Regions from separate parts of the Citrobacter freundii ATCC 8090 genome, predicted to be linked through region 2. Evidence: predicted binding sites of a transcription regulator. Region 2 holds the regulator's gene; each other region holds the start of a gene.
What was found. Region 2 encodes CRP, which controls carbon source genes, mostly activating them, when cyclic AMP is high. Its sites were predicted from a motif close to ATGTGANNNNNNTCACAT; they were not measured.
Positions count from the first base shown of each region.

Region 1: the regulator CRP is predicted to act here: its motif matches at 2,175-2,192, upstream of aaeR (HTH-type transcriptional activator AaeR).
Region 3: the regulator CRP is predicted to act here: its motif matches at 1,545-1,562, upstream of G4551_RS11505 (sugar transporter).
Region 4: the regulator CRP is predicted to act here: its motif matches at 1,962-1,979, upstream of ldtB (L,D-transpeptidase).

Region 1 covers NZ_CP049015.1:4,458,491-4,462,706, forward strand. Annotated here, with positions in the region: gene aaeB (p-hydroxybenzoic acid efflux pump subunit AaeB) at 1-876, opposite strand, end outside; gene aaeA (p-hydroxybenzoic acid efflux pump subunit AaeA) at 882-1,814, opposite strand; gene aaeX (p-hydroxybenzoic acid efflux pump operon protein AaeX) at 1,822-2,025, opposite strand; gene aaeR (HTH-type transcriptional activator AaeR) at 2,210-3,139, shown strand; gene tldD (metalloprotease TldD) at 3,226-4,216, opposite strand, start outside.
Region 2 covers NZ_CP049015.1:372,441-376,656, reverse strand. Annotated here, with positions in the region: partial or broken gene G4551_RS01765 (hydrolase) at 1-398, shown strand, start outside; gene G4551_RS01760 (YheU family protein) at 395-613, shown strand; gene G4551_RS01755 (phosphoribulokinase) at 667-1,536, shown strand; gene G4551_RS01750 (OsmC family protein) at 1,635-2,039, opposite strand; gene crp (cAMP-activated global transcriptional regulator CRP) at 2,346-2,978, shown strand; gene G4551_RS01740 (YccS/YhfK family putative transporter) at 3,030-4,216, shown strand, end outside.
Region 3 covers NZ_CP049015.1:2,387,697-2,391,912, reverse strand. Annotated here, with positions in the region: gene sad (succinate-semialdehyde dehydrogenase) at 1-435, opposite strand, end outside; gene ptrR (putrescine utilization regulator PtrR) at 539-1,414, shown strand; gene G4551_RS11505 (sugar transporter) at 1,637-2,833, shown strand; gene G4551_RS11500 (MarC family NAAT transporter) at 2,870-3,535, opposite strand; gene marR (multiple antibiotic resistance transcriptional regulator MarR) at 3,793-4,216, shown strand, end outside.
Region 4 covers NZ_CP049015.1:1,682,321-1,686,536, forward strand. Annotated here, with positions in the region: gene G4551_RS08035 (anion transporter) at 1-845, shown strand, start outside; gene ldtB (L,D-transpeptidase) at 940-1,860, opposite strand; gene G4551_RS08045 (ABC-F family ATPase) at 2,093-3,688, shown strand; gene G4551_RS08050 (DUF1479 domain-containing protein) at 3,832-4,216, opposite strand, start outside.

The DNA of each region.
Region 1 (4,216 bases), 870 kb from region 2:
ACGCATCCGCTTCAGCTGTTTATGGACATCCTGTACCGTTTCAACCGGCGTATCGAACAACTCGCGGAAGGTATCGGTGATCAGTTCTGGTCGGGTATTCTGAATAAGATAGGTTTCGCAGGATTGTGTGATAAGCGTAAGCGACAGCGTATTCAATGCCTTGAGTCTGCGGTTAGCCCGCACCCAGCGCGAGGACTCCATATTCAGGTTACTACGCATCCCTTCCAGCGCCGCCGTACGCCGGACTAAATCTCCCCAGGCTTTGTCTACTTCTTCACTGTCGCCATGCTTAATGCACAGCTGCATAAGCTGATATTGCGCCACCAGCAGGCTATCCAGTTCGACATCAATCTCCTGTTTCACCGAACGGGGCGAAAAGAGCAGGTCGGCAACAATGGCACAGACAATACCCATCACAATTTCACTACAGCGTTCGAGCGCAAATTGCGGCGTCAGCAGCGGTTCAGCCTGGATAGTAATGACGATGATCAGCGCCGTATAGCCTGAAAGCCCCCAGGCATAAGAGTTTTCGATCTTCACTAACGACGAGATCCAGGTACAAAAACCGGCCCAGATACAACACACCAGGATCATCAATAGCGGGGCGCGGATCATGCTGATGATAATGATCAGGGCGGCAATACAGCCGATAAATGTCCCGACAATACGCAACATGCCTCGATAGCGGATAGCACCTGAATAAGGTTCTCCGCCAGCGGCAAAGGCTGGACCTGCCGCCACAATGGCCGCGGTCAGCACCGCCCAGCGCGGGGTCTCAAGCTGGAAGTGAAAGCCAACGAACAGCGCCAGTACAATCGCGCAGGCCAGTTTTACCGCAAAGCGGATATGCTGGTTGGCAATGGAGAAAATACTCATCGCGATTAACCAAACTCGCGCAGGCGGTGCGCCATTTTACGGAAGAAAGATTCCTGACTGGCATCGCGATCCTGCTTGCCGGTAATGACGACGGTCGCAGTCGTCCCGGCAGGCCACAAGGTTCCCTGCTGCTCATCAAGACGAATTCGCACCGGCACACGCTGCGCCAGACGCACCCATTCAAGATTGGAATCAATGGTCGCCATACCCTTGGCGTCCCGCGTGCTGCTGGCATTCGTTACGCCAGCCGCCACACTATCAACCGTGCCCTTCAGCACATTATTACTGCCAAGCGGGGTGATTTCAGCGCGATACCCAGGGCGGACGCCTTCCAGTTTGGTTTCTTCCATATACGCCAGCACATAGAAAGAATGCTGTTTGACCAACGCCACCGCCGTGGAACCGCGCGTGATAAATTCGCCGCTATAGACGTTCAGGTTAGTCACCCAGCCGTCTGCTGGCGCGCGAATAACGGTACGTTCCAGATCTAATTTCGCCAGGTCGCGGGTCGCTTGTGCCTTCGCAAGCTGGTGTAATACGGTTTGCAGGACGTTGTTTGATTGGTCAATCTCTTCACGAGACATAGCCTGCACGCCCAGTCGGTTACGACGACCGGCCTCCTGGCGTTTTTCCTGCGCCAGTACCTGATAATAGGCCACGTCAGCTTCGGCCTGCTCGAGGGCTTTCTTATAGCGTGGCTGGTCGATAGTGAACAGGATCTGATCCTTTTTCACCAGTTGGTTATCATGGATGTTAACGTTGGTAATAAGGCCCGCAACATCCGGCGCAATCGCGACGACATCGGCGCTGAAACGCGCATCACGCGTCCACGGCGACTCGGTGTAGAACACCCATGCGCGAAAAATAGCGATGAAGGCCAGAATGACCAGTATCACGGTAATGGCCGTGCGGGAGAGTTTTCTTGTTAGTGTTTTCACTTCAACCTCAAACGAACAGGCGCGTTATTAAATAGAACAGACAGCAATACAGCGCGGTGTTAAACAGAGCCGGATGCCAGACAAAATCATAGATGCCAGTCGGAACAAGCACCCGACGCACCAGCCAGAAAATCGCCAGTGACAAAAGTAATTCGAAAAAAATCGGTGGGAAGGACAGACCAAACACCACGATAACGGGAAACAGACTCATGTTGACCTTGGTAACGTAAGAGAGTGCAGATGATAGATTTTCTAGCGTATGTCACCGCAGAGAAGGGCAAGGATGAGCCAGGCGAGAGCGACATAGCCGTTATTTGAATAATAATATATTAACGTAACTGTTATGCTGTTATCTATATTATGTGATCTAAATCACTTTTAAGCCAGAGTGAACAATGGAACGATTAAAACGTATGTCGGTGTTCGCCAAAGTTGTCGAAATGGGCTCCTTCACTGCCGCCGCAAGACAGCTACAAATGAGCGTTTCATCGATAAGCCAGACGGTCTCAAAACTGGAAGATGAGCTACAGGTCAAGCTGCTAAACCGCAGCACGCGTAGCATTGGGCTAACTGAAGCCGGTAAAATATATTATCAGGGCTGCCGGAGAATGCTGCACGAAGCGCAGGATGTTCACGAGCAACTCTATGCCTTTAACAACACGCCCATCGGCACTCTGCGCATTGGCTGTTCTTCAACTATGGCACAAAATGTCCTCGCCGGATTAACCGCCACGATGCTGAAAGAGTATCCGGGATTGACGGTAAATCTGGTGACCGGCATCCCGGCCCCGGATTTAATCGCTGATGGTCTGGACGTGGTTATCCGCGTCGGCGCGTTGCAGGACTCCAGCCTGTTTTCACGCCGTTTGGGGGCTATGCCGATGGTGGTCTGCGCGGCGAAAAGCTATCTCGCACAGTTTGGCACCCCGGAGAAACCTGCCGATCTCAGCAACCACTCGTGGCTGGAATACAGCGTGCGCCCGGATAATGAATTCGAGCTTATCGCTCCGGAAGGAATTTCCACCCGCCTGATCCCAGAGGGTCGTTTTGTGACTAACGATCCGATGACATTGGTGCGCTGGCTGGCCGCAGGCGCGGGCATTGCCTATGTACCGCTGATGTGGGTGATCAATGAGATCAATCGTGGCGAAGTGGAGATTCTGCTTCCCCGCTACCAGTCGGATCCGCGTCCGGTCTATGCGCTGTATACCGAAAAAGACAAATTGCCGCTCAAGGTGCAGGTGGTGATTAACTATCTGACAGACTATTTTGTCGATGTAGCGCAGCTGTTTCAGGGAATGTACGGTCGGGGAAAAGAGAAATAAAAAAAGTGTAGGCCGGATAAGGCATTGACGCCGCATCCGGAAAGATGCCCGATGGCACTGGTGCTTATCGGGCATACATCATGATGTTATGCGGTGCCACCCACGGTCAGGTTATCCACCTTCAGCGTCGGCTGGCCCACGCCCACCGGCAGGCTCTGCCCTTCTTTACCGCACACGCCAACCCCGTTATCCAGTTTCAGGTCGTTACCCACCATCGAAATCTGCTGCATCGCTTCGATACCAGACCCAATCAGCGTCGCGCCTTTCACCGGTTTGGTGACTTTACCGTTTTCAATCAGATATGCTTCAGACGTAGAGAACACAAATTTCCCGGAGGTGATATCCACCTGGCCGCCGCCGAAGTTAGGCGCATAAATACCGTATTCAACGGATTCGATGATTTCCTGCGGCGTAGATTTCCCCGGCAGCATATAGGTGTTGGTCATACGTGGCATCGGCAGGTGCGCGTAAGATTCGCGGCGACCGTTACCCGTTGGCGCAACGCCCATCAGGCGCGCATTCAGTTTGTCCTGCATGTAGCCTTTCAGAATACCGTTTTCGATCAGCACGTTGTACTGACCCGGTGTGCCTTCATCATCAATAGCCACAGAGCCACGACGGTCCGCCATTGTGCCGTCATCCACCACGGTGCACAGTTCTGACGCTACCAGCTCCCCCATGTGACCGCTGAATACCGAGGTACCACGGCGGTTAAAGTCGCCTTCCAGACCATGACCGACCGCTTCATGCAGCAGAACGCCAGGCCAGCCAGCGCCGAGTACTACTGGCAGCGTACCAGCAGGCGCAGCTACCGCAGAGAGATTAACCAACGCCATGCGTACGGCTTCTTTCGCCCATGCGTCAGCACGAACTTCACCATCAAGGTCGCCCAGGAAATAGTCATAGCCAAAACGACCGCCGCCACCGCTGGCGCCGCGCTCGCGCTTACCGTCCTCTTCCACCTGTACGCTTACGGACAGGCGTACCAGCGGGCGAACGTCAGCGGCCAGCGTACCGTCGGTCGCTGCTACCAGGATCAGTTCATAAACACCGGTCAGGCTGGCGGTTACTTCCTGG
Region 2 (4,216 bases):
AAGCCAACGCCTCGCGTAAGCTTGAGGCGTATCCCGGTTCGCTGCCGGTAAGCCTGGCCCAGTTGAAATCTTTGCGCCGCATTCGCGATTTTGACGATCTGATCACCGCCAAAATCCACGGTTTCGCCGATGCTATAGACTATTACCGCCAGTGCAGCGCCATGCCGTTGCTCAATCGGATCGCCAAACCAACGCTGATTATCCATGCTAAAGACGATCCGTTTATGGATCATCACGTGATCCCGAAACCGGAAAATCTGCCTTCGCAGGTGGAATATCAGCTGACTGAACATGGCGGCCACGTCGGATTTATTGGTGGCACAGTGCGCCGTCCTGAGATGTGGCTGGAATCAAGAATCCCGGACTGGCTGACAACGTATCTGGAGGCGTCATCATGATTATCCCATGGCAAGATATCTCTCCGGACGCGCTGGACAATCTGATTGAAAGCTTTGTCTTGCGTGAAGGCACCGATTACGGTGAACATGAACGCTCGCTCGAACAAAAAGTCGCCGACGTCAAACGCCAACTACAATCAGGTGAAGCCGTGCTGGTGTGGTCCGAACTGCATGAAACGGTCAACATTATGCCGAGGAAGCAGATTCACGAGTAATCCGTAGCCGCCGGCCGACTTTACTATAATTACAACCATTTCATGGAGTTGTTATGTCTGCCAAACATCCGGTGATTGCGGTAACAGGATCCAGCGGCGCGGGGACCACCACCACCAGCCTCGCGTTTCGTAAAATTTTCGCGCAGTTAAACCTGCGCGCCGCCGAGGTGGAAGGTGACAGTTTTCACCGCTATACCCGTCCGGAAATGGACATGGCGATTCGCAAAGCACGCGATGCTGGGCGGCATATCAGCTATTTCGGCCCCGAAGCTAACGACTTTGGTCTGCTGGAGCAAACCTTCATTGAATACGGCCAGACGGGCAAAGGTCAGTCGCGTAAATACCTGCACACCTACGATGAGGCCGTACCGTGGAATCAGGTTCCGGGGACATTTACGCCCTGGCAGCCGCTGCCTGAACCGACGGATGTCCTGTTCTATGAGGGACTTCACGGCGGCGTTGTCACCCCTCAGCAAAATGTGGCCCGGCATGTCGATCTGCTGGTTGGCGTGGTGCCGATCGTGAACCTGGAGTGGATCCAGAAGCTGACCCGCGATACCAGCGAGCGTGGACACTCGCGTGAAGCGGTGATGGACTCGGTGGTGCGCTCAATGGACGATTACATCAATTACATCACACCACAGTTTTCCCGTACGCATATCAACTTCCAACGCGTACCAACCGTCGATACCTCTAATCCCTTTGCCGCCAAGAGCATTCCGTCACTCGATGAAAGCTTTGTCGTGATTCATTTTCGTAATCTGGAAGGGATCGACTTCCCGTGGCTGCTGGCCATGCTGCAGGGCTCATTCATTTCTCATATCAATACGTTGGTCGTACCGGGCGGAAAAATGGGTCTGGCGATGGAATTGATTATGCTGCCGCTGGTGCAGCGACTGATGGAAGGCAAAAAGATAGAGTGATATGTGGAAAGCGCCCGATGGCGCTTCGCTTATCGGGCCTACGACTCAACATCACCCTATAGGCCGGATAAGGCAACGCCGCCATCCGGCATCAGCAATTACGCGGCAACCACTTCATAGGAGTGGGTAATATTCACCGCCTTTTCCAGCATCAGCGCCACGGAGCAATATTTTTCCGCCGAAAGATCGACCGCACGTGCGACGGACGCATCTTTCAGATCGTTACCCGTTACGATGAAATGCAGGTTGATATGGGTAAACAGGCGCGGCGCTTCATCACGACGCTCGGAGGTCAGCTTCACTTCGCAGTTGGTCACATCCTGACGACCCTTTTGCAGGATCGACACCACATCAATTGCGCTGCAACCACCCGCAGCCATTAAGACCATTTCCATCGGGCTCGGCGCTTTATCACCGGAGTTACCGTCCATCAAAATCTGGTGGCCAGAAGCGGACTCACCGAGGAAGGTCAGCCCTTCGACCCACTTAACACGTGCTTGCATATTTTATTACTCCGATGCATCAATTTTCCTGACAGATTACGCGCACACAACAAATCTCGCAACGGAAGGCGACCTGCGTCATGCTGAAGCGAGACACCAGGAGACACACGGCGAAAGCTATGCTAAAACAGTCGGGATGCTACAGTAATACATTGACGTACTGCATGTATGCAGAGGACATCACATTACAGGCCGTCGCACGTATTGACAGCCCCCTTCCCAGGTAGCGGGAAGCACATTTTTGCAAACCCAGAGACAGGATGTTTTTTGGCTCTGGAGACAGCTTATAACAGAGGATAACCGCGCATGGTGCTTGGCAAACCGCAAACAGACCCGACTCTCGAATGGTTCTTGTCTCATTGCCATATTCATAAGTACCCATCGAAGAGCACGCTGATTCACCAGGGTGAAAAAGCGGAAACGTTGTACTACATCGTTAAAGGCTCAGTGGCAGTGCTGATCAAAGATGAAGAAGGGAAAGAAATGATCCTTTCTTATCTGAATCAGGGCGATTTTATTGGTGAATTAGGCCTCTTCGAAGAAGGTCAGGAACGCAGCGCCTGGGTCCGTGCTAAAACTGCATGTGAAGTCGCTGAAATTTCCTACAAAAAATTTCGCCAATTAATCCAGGTCAATCCAGATATTCTGATGCGCCTGTCCTCTCAGATGGCTCGCCGTCTGCAGGTCACGTCTGAAAAAGTGGGCAACCTTGCCTTCCTCGACGTTACCGGTCGTATCGTGCAGACTCTGCTGAATCTGGCGAAACAGCCTGATGCGATGACCCACCCGGACGGCATGCAGATTAAAATCACCCGTCAGGAAATCGGCCAGATCGTTGGCTGCTCCCGTGAGACCGTCGGTCGTATTCTGAAGATGCTGGAAGATCAGAACCTGATCTCCGCACACGGTAAGACCATCGTCGTCTACGGCACACGTTAACCCCATCGAAGTGGCGCGTTACCCCGTAATGCGCCACTTTTGTTTGCTCCGATGTGGCGAAGACTGATATACCACCCAGAGATCAACTACGCACTACGACAAACGCTGGTGCTATGTTTACCTGTGGCCGTCGGCCTGATCATCGGTCAGCTTCATCTGGGACTCCTCTTTTCCCTCGTCCCTGCCTGCTGCAATATTGCCGGTCTTGATACCCCGCATAAGCGCTTTTTCAAACGCTTAGTGATTGGCGCGTCTTTGTTTGCCGGATGCAGTCTGATCATGCAATTACTGCTGGCACAGACTATACCGCTGCCACTGATCCTCACCGGCCTGACGCTGATTCTTGGTGTAACCGCAGAATTAGGCCCTCTGCATGCGCGACTACTACCAGCCTCGCTTATCGCGGCAATTTTCACACTCAGTCTGGCAGGTAACATGCCCGTCTGGGAGCCGCTGCTAATCTACGCGCTGGGCACATTGTGGTATGGCCTGTTCAACTGGTTCTGGTTCTGGATGTGGCGCGAGCAGCCGCTGCGTGAGTCGCTCAGCTTGTTGTACCGCGAATTAGCCGATTACTGTGAGGCCAAGTACAGCATGCTGACTCAGCATGCCGACCCAGAAAAAGCGCTGCCTCCCCTGTTGGTGCGCCAGCAAAAAGCGGTGGATTTAATTACCCAGTGCTATCAGCAAATGCATATGCTGTCGGCGCATCGCAACAACGATTATAAGCGCCTGCTACGTGCCTTTCAGGAGGCGCTCGATTTACAGGAACATATTTCCGTTAGCCTCCACCAGCCGGAAGAGGTGCAAAAGCTGGTCGAACGTAGCCACGCCGAACAAGTGATTCGCTGGAATGCGCGCACCGTTGCCGAACGCCTTCGCGTACTGGCCGATGATATTTTGTATCACCGCTTACCGACCCGTTTCTCAATGGAAAAGCAGATTGGCACGCTGGAGAAAATCGCCAACCAGCATCCGGACAATCCGGTAGGTCAATTTTGCTACTGGCACTTCAGCCGTATTGCCCGTGTGCTACGCACCCAGCGACCACTGTATGCCCGTGATTTAATGGCTGACAAGCAGCGTCGGCTGCCGCTGATCCCTGCCCTGAAAAGCTATTTGTCGTTGAAATCCCCTGCGCTGCGTAATGCCGGACGCATCAGCGTCATGTTGAGCATTGCCAGCCTGATGGGCAGCGCCTTACACCTGCCAAAACCTTACTGGATTTTGATGACAAT
Region 3 (4,216 bases), 2.0 Mb from region 2:
TCGCATTACCTGCCAGAGTGGGAAGTTCCACGGCATGATCGCCAGAATAGTTCCTACCGGACGATACTCAATCACCGCCTGGTTGTTCTCCACCAGCGTGGGTTCCGGACTGAGCATCGCCGGTCCATGCTCGGCGTACCAGTCACACAACGCAGCTGACTTAGCGACTTCAGCCCGCGCCTGCTTAATGGGTTTACCCATTTCACGTGAGATACACTGCGCCATCTCTTCCGCACGATGGCGCAGAGCTTGCCCAATATGGCGCAGCGTTTGCGCACGGTGCTCAACGGAAGTGTGTTTCCATTCGCTATAGCCATTCGCTGCAAGGTTCAGCGCATGATCAATCTCTTCCACGCTGGCCCACGGCGTCGCCGTCAGTCTTTCACCGCTGGTAGGGTCAATAGAAATCGCATGTGTTGCTGCTGTGATAGTCATTAAGTGCCTCTCTTTATCGCAGGGTATGGTTATATCATGAGCATATTTACTCTTTCTGAAAAATGAATAATATTAACCATACCATTCACGAATAGAGAAAATTATGGATCTGACGCAGCTGGAAATGTTTAATGCCGTCGCGGAGACTGGCAGTATTACGCAGGCCGCTGCGAAGGTTCATCGCGTGCCATCTAATCTCACCACCCGTATACGTCAGCTTGAAGCCGACCTGGGCGTTGATCTGTTTATTCGTGAAAACCAGCGTCTGCGGCTTTCCCCATCCGGGCACAACTTTTTGCGCTACAGCCAGCGGATCCTCGCGCTGGTTGAGGAAGCCAGGATGGTCGTCGCCGGGGATGAGCCGCAAGGACTCTTCTCTCTCGGCTCGCTTGAAAGTACAGCAGCAGTACGCATCCCCGCCACGCTGGCTGAATATAACCAGCGTTACCCCAAAATTCAGTTCGCGTTAGCGACGGGTCCTTCAGGCACAATGCTGGACGGCGTGCTCGACGGTACATTGAACGCTGCCTTTGTCGATGGCCCAATTACCCATCCAGGCCTTGAAGGAATGCCGGTCTACCGTGAAGAGATGATGATTGTCACTCCTAACGGTCATCCCCCCATTCAGCGGGCCAGCGACGTCAACGGTTGCAGTATTTACGCCTTTCGCGCCAACTGTTCCTATCGCCGCCATTTTGAAAGCTGGTTTCATGCCGATCGCGCCATGCCCGGCACCATTCACGAAATGGAGTCATATCACGGTATGCTGGCCTGCGTCATTGCCGGAGCGGGTATCGCACTGATCCCGCGTTCGATGCTGGAGAGCATGCCAGGGCATCATCAGGTAAACGCCTGGCCGCTAAGCGAGAACTGGCGCTGGCTGAATACATGGCTGGTCTGGCGCAGAGGTGCAATGACGCGGCAACTGGAAGCGTTTATTGAGGTGTTGAACCCTCAGTTATCACAGAGCCCGGAGTAACTGGCGATCCTCAAAGAACATGAATAACTGTATATCCGGGTGAAGTCATACGCCCGGAATTTCATTATTATTGAAATAGTTAAAAATATGAGGAATGTTCGGCAGCAAATTATAGCGCCCTGCCAATGAAATGAGATCCGCATCACAAAATGATTGTATTTTCGCCAGCAAACGTTTTAAGATCGTGGCCTTACCTTTTCGCAGCTAATCCTCTTATTTGATATGACAACAGACACTGTTTCCCGCAAGGTCGCGTGGCTACGGGTAGTTACGCTTGCCATTGCCGGTTTTATTTTCAATACCACAGAGTTTGTCCCTGTCGGTTTGCTTTCCGACATCGCACAAAGCTTTAATATGCAGACCGCTCAGGTCGGGATCATGCTGACGATCTACGCCTGGGTTGTTGCCCTGATGTCGCTCCCCTTCATGTTACTTACCAGTCAGGTAGAGCGCCGAAAACTTCTGATCTGTCTGTTTGTTGTGTTTATCGCCAGCCATGTGCTCTCTTTCCTGGCATGGAATTTTACCGTGTTGGTAATTAGCCGTATTGGTATTGCCTTTGCGCACGCTATTTTCTGGTCGATCACCGCATCGCTGGCAATTCGCCTGGCTCCTGCCGGGAAACGTGCACAGGCTCTCAGCCTGATTGCCACTGGCACTGCGCTGGCGATGGTATTGGGGCTGCCCATCGGGCGTATCGTCGGTCAGTATTTTGGCTGGCGCACGACCTTCTTCGCCATCGGTATGGGGGCGTTAGTTACCCTGCTTTGCCTGATTAAGCTCCTGCCCAAACTACCCAGTGAGCACTCCGGCTCTTTAAAAAGCCTGCCCGTGTTATTCCATCGCCCGGCATTGATGAGTCTGTATCTACTGACGGTGATTGTGGTCACCGCGCACTATACGGCCTACAGCTATATCGAGCCGTTCGTGCAGACCGTCGCGGGCCTGAGCGCAAACTTTGCTACTGTCCTGTTGCTGGTTCTGGGTGGTGCGGGAATTGTCGGTAGCGTCATTTTCGGTAAGCTGGGTAATCTGCATGCGTCCGTACTGATTAGCAGTGCCATTGCCCTGTTGACGATATGCCTGGTACTGTTACTTCCCGCCGCTGACAGCGAAATGCACCTTGCCATCCTGAGTATTTTCTGGGGCGTCGCCATCATGCTGATAGGCCTGGGTATGCAGGTGAAAGTTCTGGCGCTTGCTCCGGATGCGACTGACGTCGCAATGGCGCTGTTCTCAGGAATCTTTAATATCGGTATTGGCGCTGGCGCGCTGGTAGGCAATCAGGTGAGTTTGCACTGGTCAATGTCTACGATTGGTTACGTCGGCGCAGTGCCTGCCGTTGCCGCGTTGATATGGTCGGTGATTATCTTTCGTAAATGGCCGGTATCACTGGAAGAACAGCCTCAGCATTCATAAAAAATATGCCCGGTAAATATTACCGGGCACAGTATTTTAAGCGTAGGTTTTGATAATTTCCAGCACGCCGTTAATAATAAACTGCACGCCCATACACACCAGCAGGAAGCCCATCAAACGAGAAATCGCTTCGATACCACCTTTACCGACCAGCCGCATGATCCCCCCGGAACTGCGCAAACAGCCCCACAGGATAATCCCGACAACCGCAAAAATAATCGGCGGCGCGATCATGATCACCCAGTCCGGAAATTCGGAGCCATGACGCACGGTTGACGCGGAGCTGATGATCATCGCAATCGTCCCCGGGCCGGCAGTGCTTGGCATGGCCAGCGGTACAAAGGCGATATTGGCCGTCGGTTCGTCTTCCAGCTCTTCAGACTTGCTTCTCGCTTCCGGAGAATCATGCGCCTTCTGCTGTGGAAACAGCATCCGAAAGCCGATAAACGCAACGATTAACCCACCCGCAATACGTAACCCGGGAATCGAAATCCCGAACGTATTCATTACCACCTGCCCGGCGTAGTACGCCACCATCATAATGGCAAATACATAGACAGATGCCATGAGTGACTGACGGTTACGCTCTGCGCTGTTCATATTGCCGGCGAGGCCAAGGAACAACGCCACGGTGGTTAACGGGTTTGCCAACGGTAACAGGACTACCAGCCCCAGTCCTATTGCTTTAAACAAGTCCATCATAATGTCATCTTTCCTGTGCGTTAATCGTCAGCGGCAAGTATACGGTGAAATCCGCGAGATAAGCCATTTTCGTGATGTAAGGATTCATTTTTCATCCGCACGTATAAACCATAATTATCAAACCGTTAAAATTCCACTCGCCAGGTATTTAGTCTGATGATTTAGCAAAACGTGGCATTTGCGGATCCATTCGTTTGACTTATATTTGCCTAAGCAATAATATCAGCCGTGACTAACTACTTGCCAGGGCAACCATTGTGAAAAACACCAGTGATCTGTTTAACGAAATCATCCCACTGGGTCGTTTGATCTATATGGTTAATCAGAAAAAAGATCGTTTGCTAAACGACTATCTGTCACCGCTGGATATCACGGCATCGCAGTTCAAGGTGCTCTGCTCCATCCGTTGCGCGGTGTGCATCACCCCTGTCGAATTGAAAAAAGTGCTGTCTGTCGACCTTGGCGCCCTGACGCGGATGCTGGACAGACTGGCCTGTAAAGGCTGGATAGAAAGGCTTCCGAATCCACATGATAAGCGTGGCGTGCTGGTAAAACTCACCGATCATGGCGCAGCAATTTGCGAGCAGTGTCATCAATTAGTAGGGCAAGACCTGCACCAGGAACTAACAAAAAACTTAACGGCGGATGAAGTAGCCACACTTGAGCACTTGCTTAAGAGAA
Region 4 (4,216 bases), 1.3 Mb from region 2:
CGGCGTTGTTGTCGACGTTTCTGACCAACGATGTTGCGCTGTTTATTGTTGTTCCGCTGACCATCACTCTGAAAAAATTGTGCGCTATTCCGGTGAATCGCCTGATTATCTTTGAGGCGCTGGCGGTTAACGCCGGATCGTTGCTCACGCCAATAGGCAATCCACAAAACATTCTGATGTGGGGACGCTCAGGCTTATCGTTTACCGCGTTTACCTGGCAAATGGCGCCGCTTGCGGGGGCCATGATGCTGACGCTGGTGGTGCTGTGCTGGTTTAGTTTCCCGAATAAAGCATTGCATTATCACACCGGTACGCGCGCACCTGACTGGCAACCGCGTCTGGTGTGGGGCTGTCTGGTGTTGTATATCATCTTCCTTGCAGCACTGGAGTTAAAACAAGAGCTGTGGGGTCTGGCGATTGTGGCGGCAGGGTTCATGGTGCTGGCTCGCCGCGTGATCCTCAGCGTAGACTGGACGCTGCTGTTGGTGTTTATGGCGATGTTCATTGATGTGCACTTGCTGACGCAGCTTCCGGCCCTGCAGGGGATAACCCACCAGATTGGCGCGCTTTCAGCGCCGGGACTTTGGCTGACCGCCATTGGCCTGTCGCAGTTTATCAGTAATGTGCCCAGTACGATTTTGCTGCTGAACTACGTCCCGCCAACGCTGCTTCTGGCCTGGGCGGTCAATGTGGGCGGCTTTGGGCTGTTGCCAGGATCGCTGGCGAATCTCATTGCGTTACGGATGGCAAACGACCGCCGGATCTGGTGGCGTTTTCATTGGTATTCGGTACCGATGCTGATATGGGCGGCGCTGGTGGGTTATGGTTTGTTGCTGATGATGTAATTGATGTGGTGTGCCGGATGGCGGCTGGCGCCTAATCCGGCCTACAGTGTTGGTAGGCCCGATAAGCGTAGCGCCATCGGGCATGTATAGCTGATTAGTTCAGGCGAACCGGCATACCAGAACGGTTCTGTACTGCCTGCTCAACGACGGCCTGATCGACGTCAGGCTGACCGGTGATGCTGGTAATGCTCTTGGTCAGGGTAATCGGTACAATTTCCCCGCCTTCGAACTGTGCTTCAGTCGTAGACAGCGGGTTATGTACTTCGATGTAACGGCTACCGTCTGGTTCGGTAGTGGCTTTTACCGGCTCATCAATAAACTGTACACGGGTGCCGACCGGCACATTTTCAAACAAGAATTTGATGTCGTCGTTACGCAGACGTACGCAACCGTGGCTGACACGTAAGCCGACGCCGAAGTTAGCATTGGTACCGTGGATAGCATACAGGCGACCGATATACAGCGCGTACAGTCCCATCGGGTTATCCGGACCAGCCGGAACAACGGCTGGCAGCGGCTCGCCTGCAGCGCGGTATTCCGCATGCATTTTCGCCGTTGGCGTCCAGGTTGGGCCTGCTTTTTTACGTTCTACTTTGGTGGTCCATTTGATTGGCGTGTCTTTGCCCAACTGGCCGATACCGATCGGCAGAACAATGACGGTGTTGGTGCCTTTCGGGTAGTAGTACAGACGCATTTCAGCGCTGTTGATAACAATACCTTCATGCACGGTATCCGGCAGGATTAACTGCTGAGGAATGTTCAGCACGGTGCCGCCTTTCGGCAGGAAGGTATCCACGCCCGGGTTGGCTTCCAGCATGTTAGACAGACCCATCTGATACTCTGCCGCAAAATACTCCAGCGGTTGGGTGTTGCCTTCAGGAATAGTAATGACCTGGTTTTGGCCAATCAAACGGCTACCATCGGTCGGCAGCGGGTACGTGACGGCTGAAGCGGTATTACAAAAACCAACTATTGCGAGTGCCGCCGCGAAAAGCGTTGTTAATTTCATATTCATATTCATGTATGCGAGATTCAGTGCCAGGCAGGCTAGTGGGTTGAGATTTATGTAGTGTTGGGCACGCATTATATGTGCAATCTGAGCAACAAGGAATTCGGATGTGTACTAAATCACATTTTTTTCCTTTTGGTTTCACTTTATCCCTTCCGCATGAAGACGCGATCTTCTTGCAGACTTATGGCATAATAAGCGGTTTGTCACATATTTCTTTCTCTTTCAGGATACGCCAGTGTTAGTTTCCAGCAACGTCACCATGCAGTTCGGCAGTAAGCCGCTGTTTGAAAATATTTCCGTCAAATTTGGCGGCGGCAACCGTTACGGCCTGATTGGCGCGAACGGTAGCGGTAAATCCACTTTTATGAAAATTCTCGGCGGCGACCTCGAACCGACGCTGGGTAACGTTTCCCTCGATCCTAACGAGCGTATCGGTAAGCTGCGCCAGGATCAATTCGCCTTTGAAGAATTCACCGTGCTTGACACCGTGATCATGGGTCACGCTGAACTGTGGGAAGTGAAGCAGGAGCGCGATCGCATTTACGCCCTGGCTGAGATGAGCGAAGAAGACGGCTATAAAGTTGCTGATCTCGAAGTTCAGTATGGCGAAATGGACGGCTACTCTGCGGAAGCGCGTGCGGGTGAACTGCTGCTGGGCGTAGGCATTCCGGTAGAACAGCATTACGGCCCGATGAGCGAAGTCGCGCCCGGCTGGAAGCTGCGTGTGCTTCTGGCGCAGGCGCTGTTCTCTAACCCGGACATTCTGCTGCTCGACGAACCAACGAACAACCTGGATATCGACACCATTCGCTGGCTGGAGCAGACGCTGAACGAGCGTGACAGCACCATGATCATCATTTCGCACGACCGTCACTTCCTGAACATGGTCTGTACACACATGGCGGATCTGGACTATGGCGAACTGCGTGTTTATCCGGGTAACTACGACGAATACATGACGGCGGCAACCCAGGCGCGTGAACGTCTGCTGGCCGATAACGCCAAGAAGAAAGCACAGATTGCCGATCTGCAATCCTTCGTCAGCCGCTTTAGCGCCAACGCGTCTAAATCTCGACAGGCGACCTCTCGTGCGCGTCAGATTGATAAGATCAAGCTCGACGAAGTGAAAGCGTCCAGCCGTCAGAACCCGTTCATCCGCTTCGAACAGGATAAGAAACTGTTCCGTAACGCGCTGGAAGTGGAAGCGCTGGCGAAAGGTTTTGATGAAGGTCCGCTGTTTAAAAACTTCAACCTGCTGCTGGAAGTAGGGGAGAAGGTTGCCATCATTGGTGCCAACGGCGTGGGTAAATCCACCATGCTGAAAACGTTGGTTGGCGATTTGCAGCCGGACAACGGTACCGTTAAGTGGTCTGAAAACGCCCAGGTGGGTTACTACGCGCAGGATCATGAATACGAGTTTGAAAACGATCTGACCGTCTTCGAATGGATGAGCCAGTGGAAACAAGAAGGCGATGATGAGCAGGTTGTGCGCAGCTTCCTTGGCCGTCTGCTGTTCAGCCAGGACGATATCAAGAAACCTGCAAAAGTGCTCTCCGGTGGTGAAAAAGGACGCATGCTTTTCGGTAAGCTGATGATGCAGAAACCGAATATCCTGGTCATGGATGAACCGACCAACCACCTGGATATGGAATCTATCGAGTCGCTGAACATGGCGCTGGAAATGTATCAGGGCACGTTGATCTTTGTTTCTCACGACCGTGAGTTCGTCAGTTCCCTGGCGACCCGCGTGATTGAGATTACGCCGGAGCGCGTGATCGACTTCACCGGCAACTACGAAGATTACCTGCGTAGTAAAGGTATTGACGGTTAATTTACCCGTCGTCTTTCGTGTTACAGGTGTGTTGGCTGCACCTGTTCACCCCGGTCACTTACTTATGTAAGCTCCCGGGGATTTACAGGCTGGTCGCCTTCCTGTAACGCGAAATACCTAGGGAAAATTATGTAAGCTACATATTAAATAATCCCCAGCGCGCGTTTACCGTGGATATTCAAATCCTCCAGCGTGAAGCGTCCTTCCCAGTTAGTTTCATAATCCTCTCGCGGGAAATCACCCGGCGATGCGCCTTTTTCCAGCGCAGCTTTCACTTTGTGGGCGTAGGCCAGATTTTTTTCGCACATCGGGGCGGCAGGGATATACATTACGTTACCCCAGCCCTGCTGATTTTCGACAGGCGCGACGGAGTGAATCACATCGCAATGCCACCACACAGAGTCTCCGGCGTCCAGTTGTGGGATGCTGGTTAACGCTTCAATCAGCAGCGGATGCCATTGTGCGGAAATAGGCAGGACTCTGCCGGGCGCTACGCCGCAAAGCTCATCTTCCGGCACATCGTCAAGC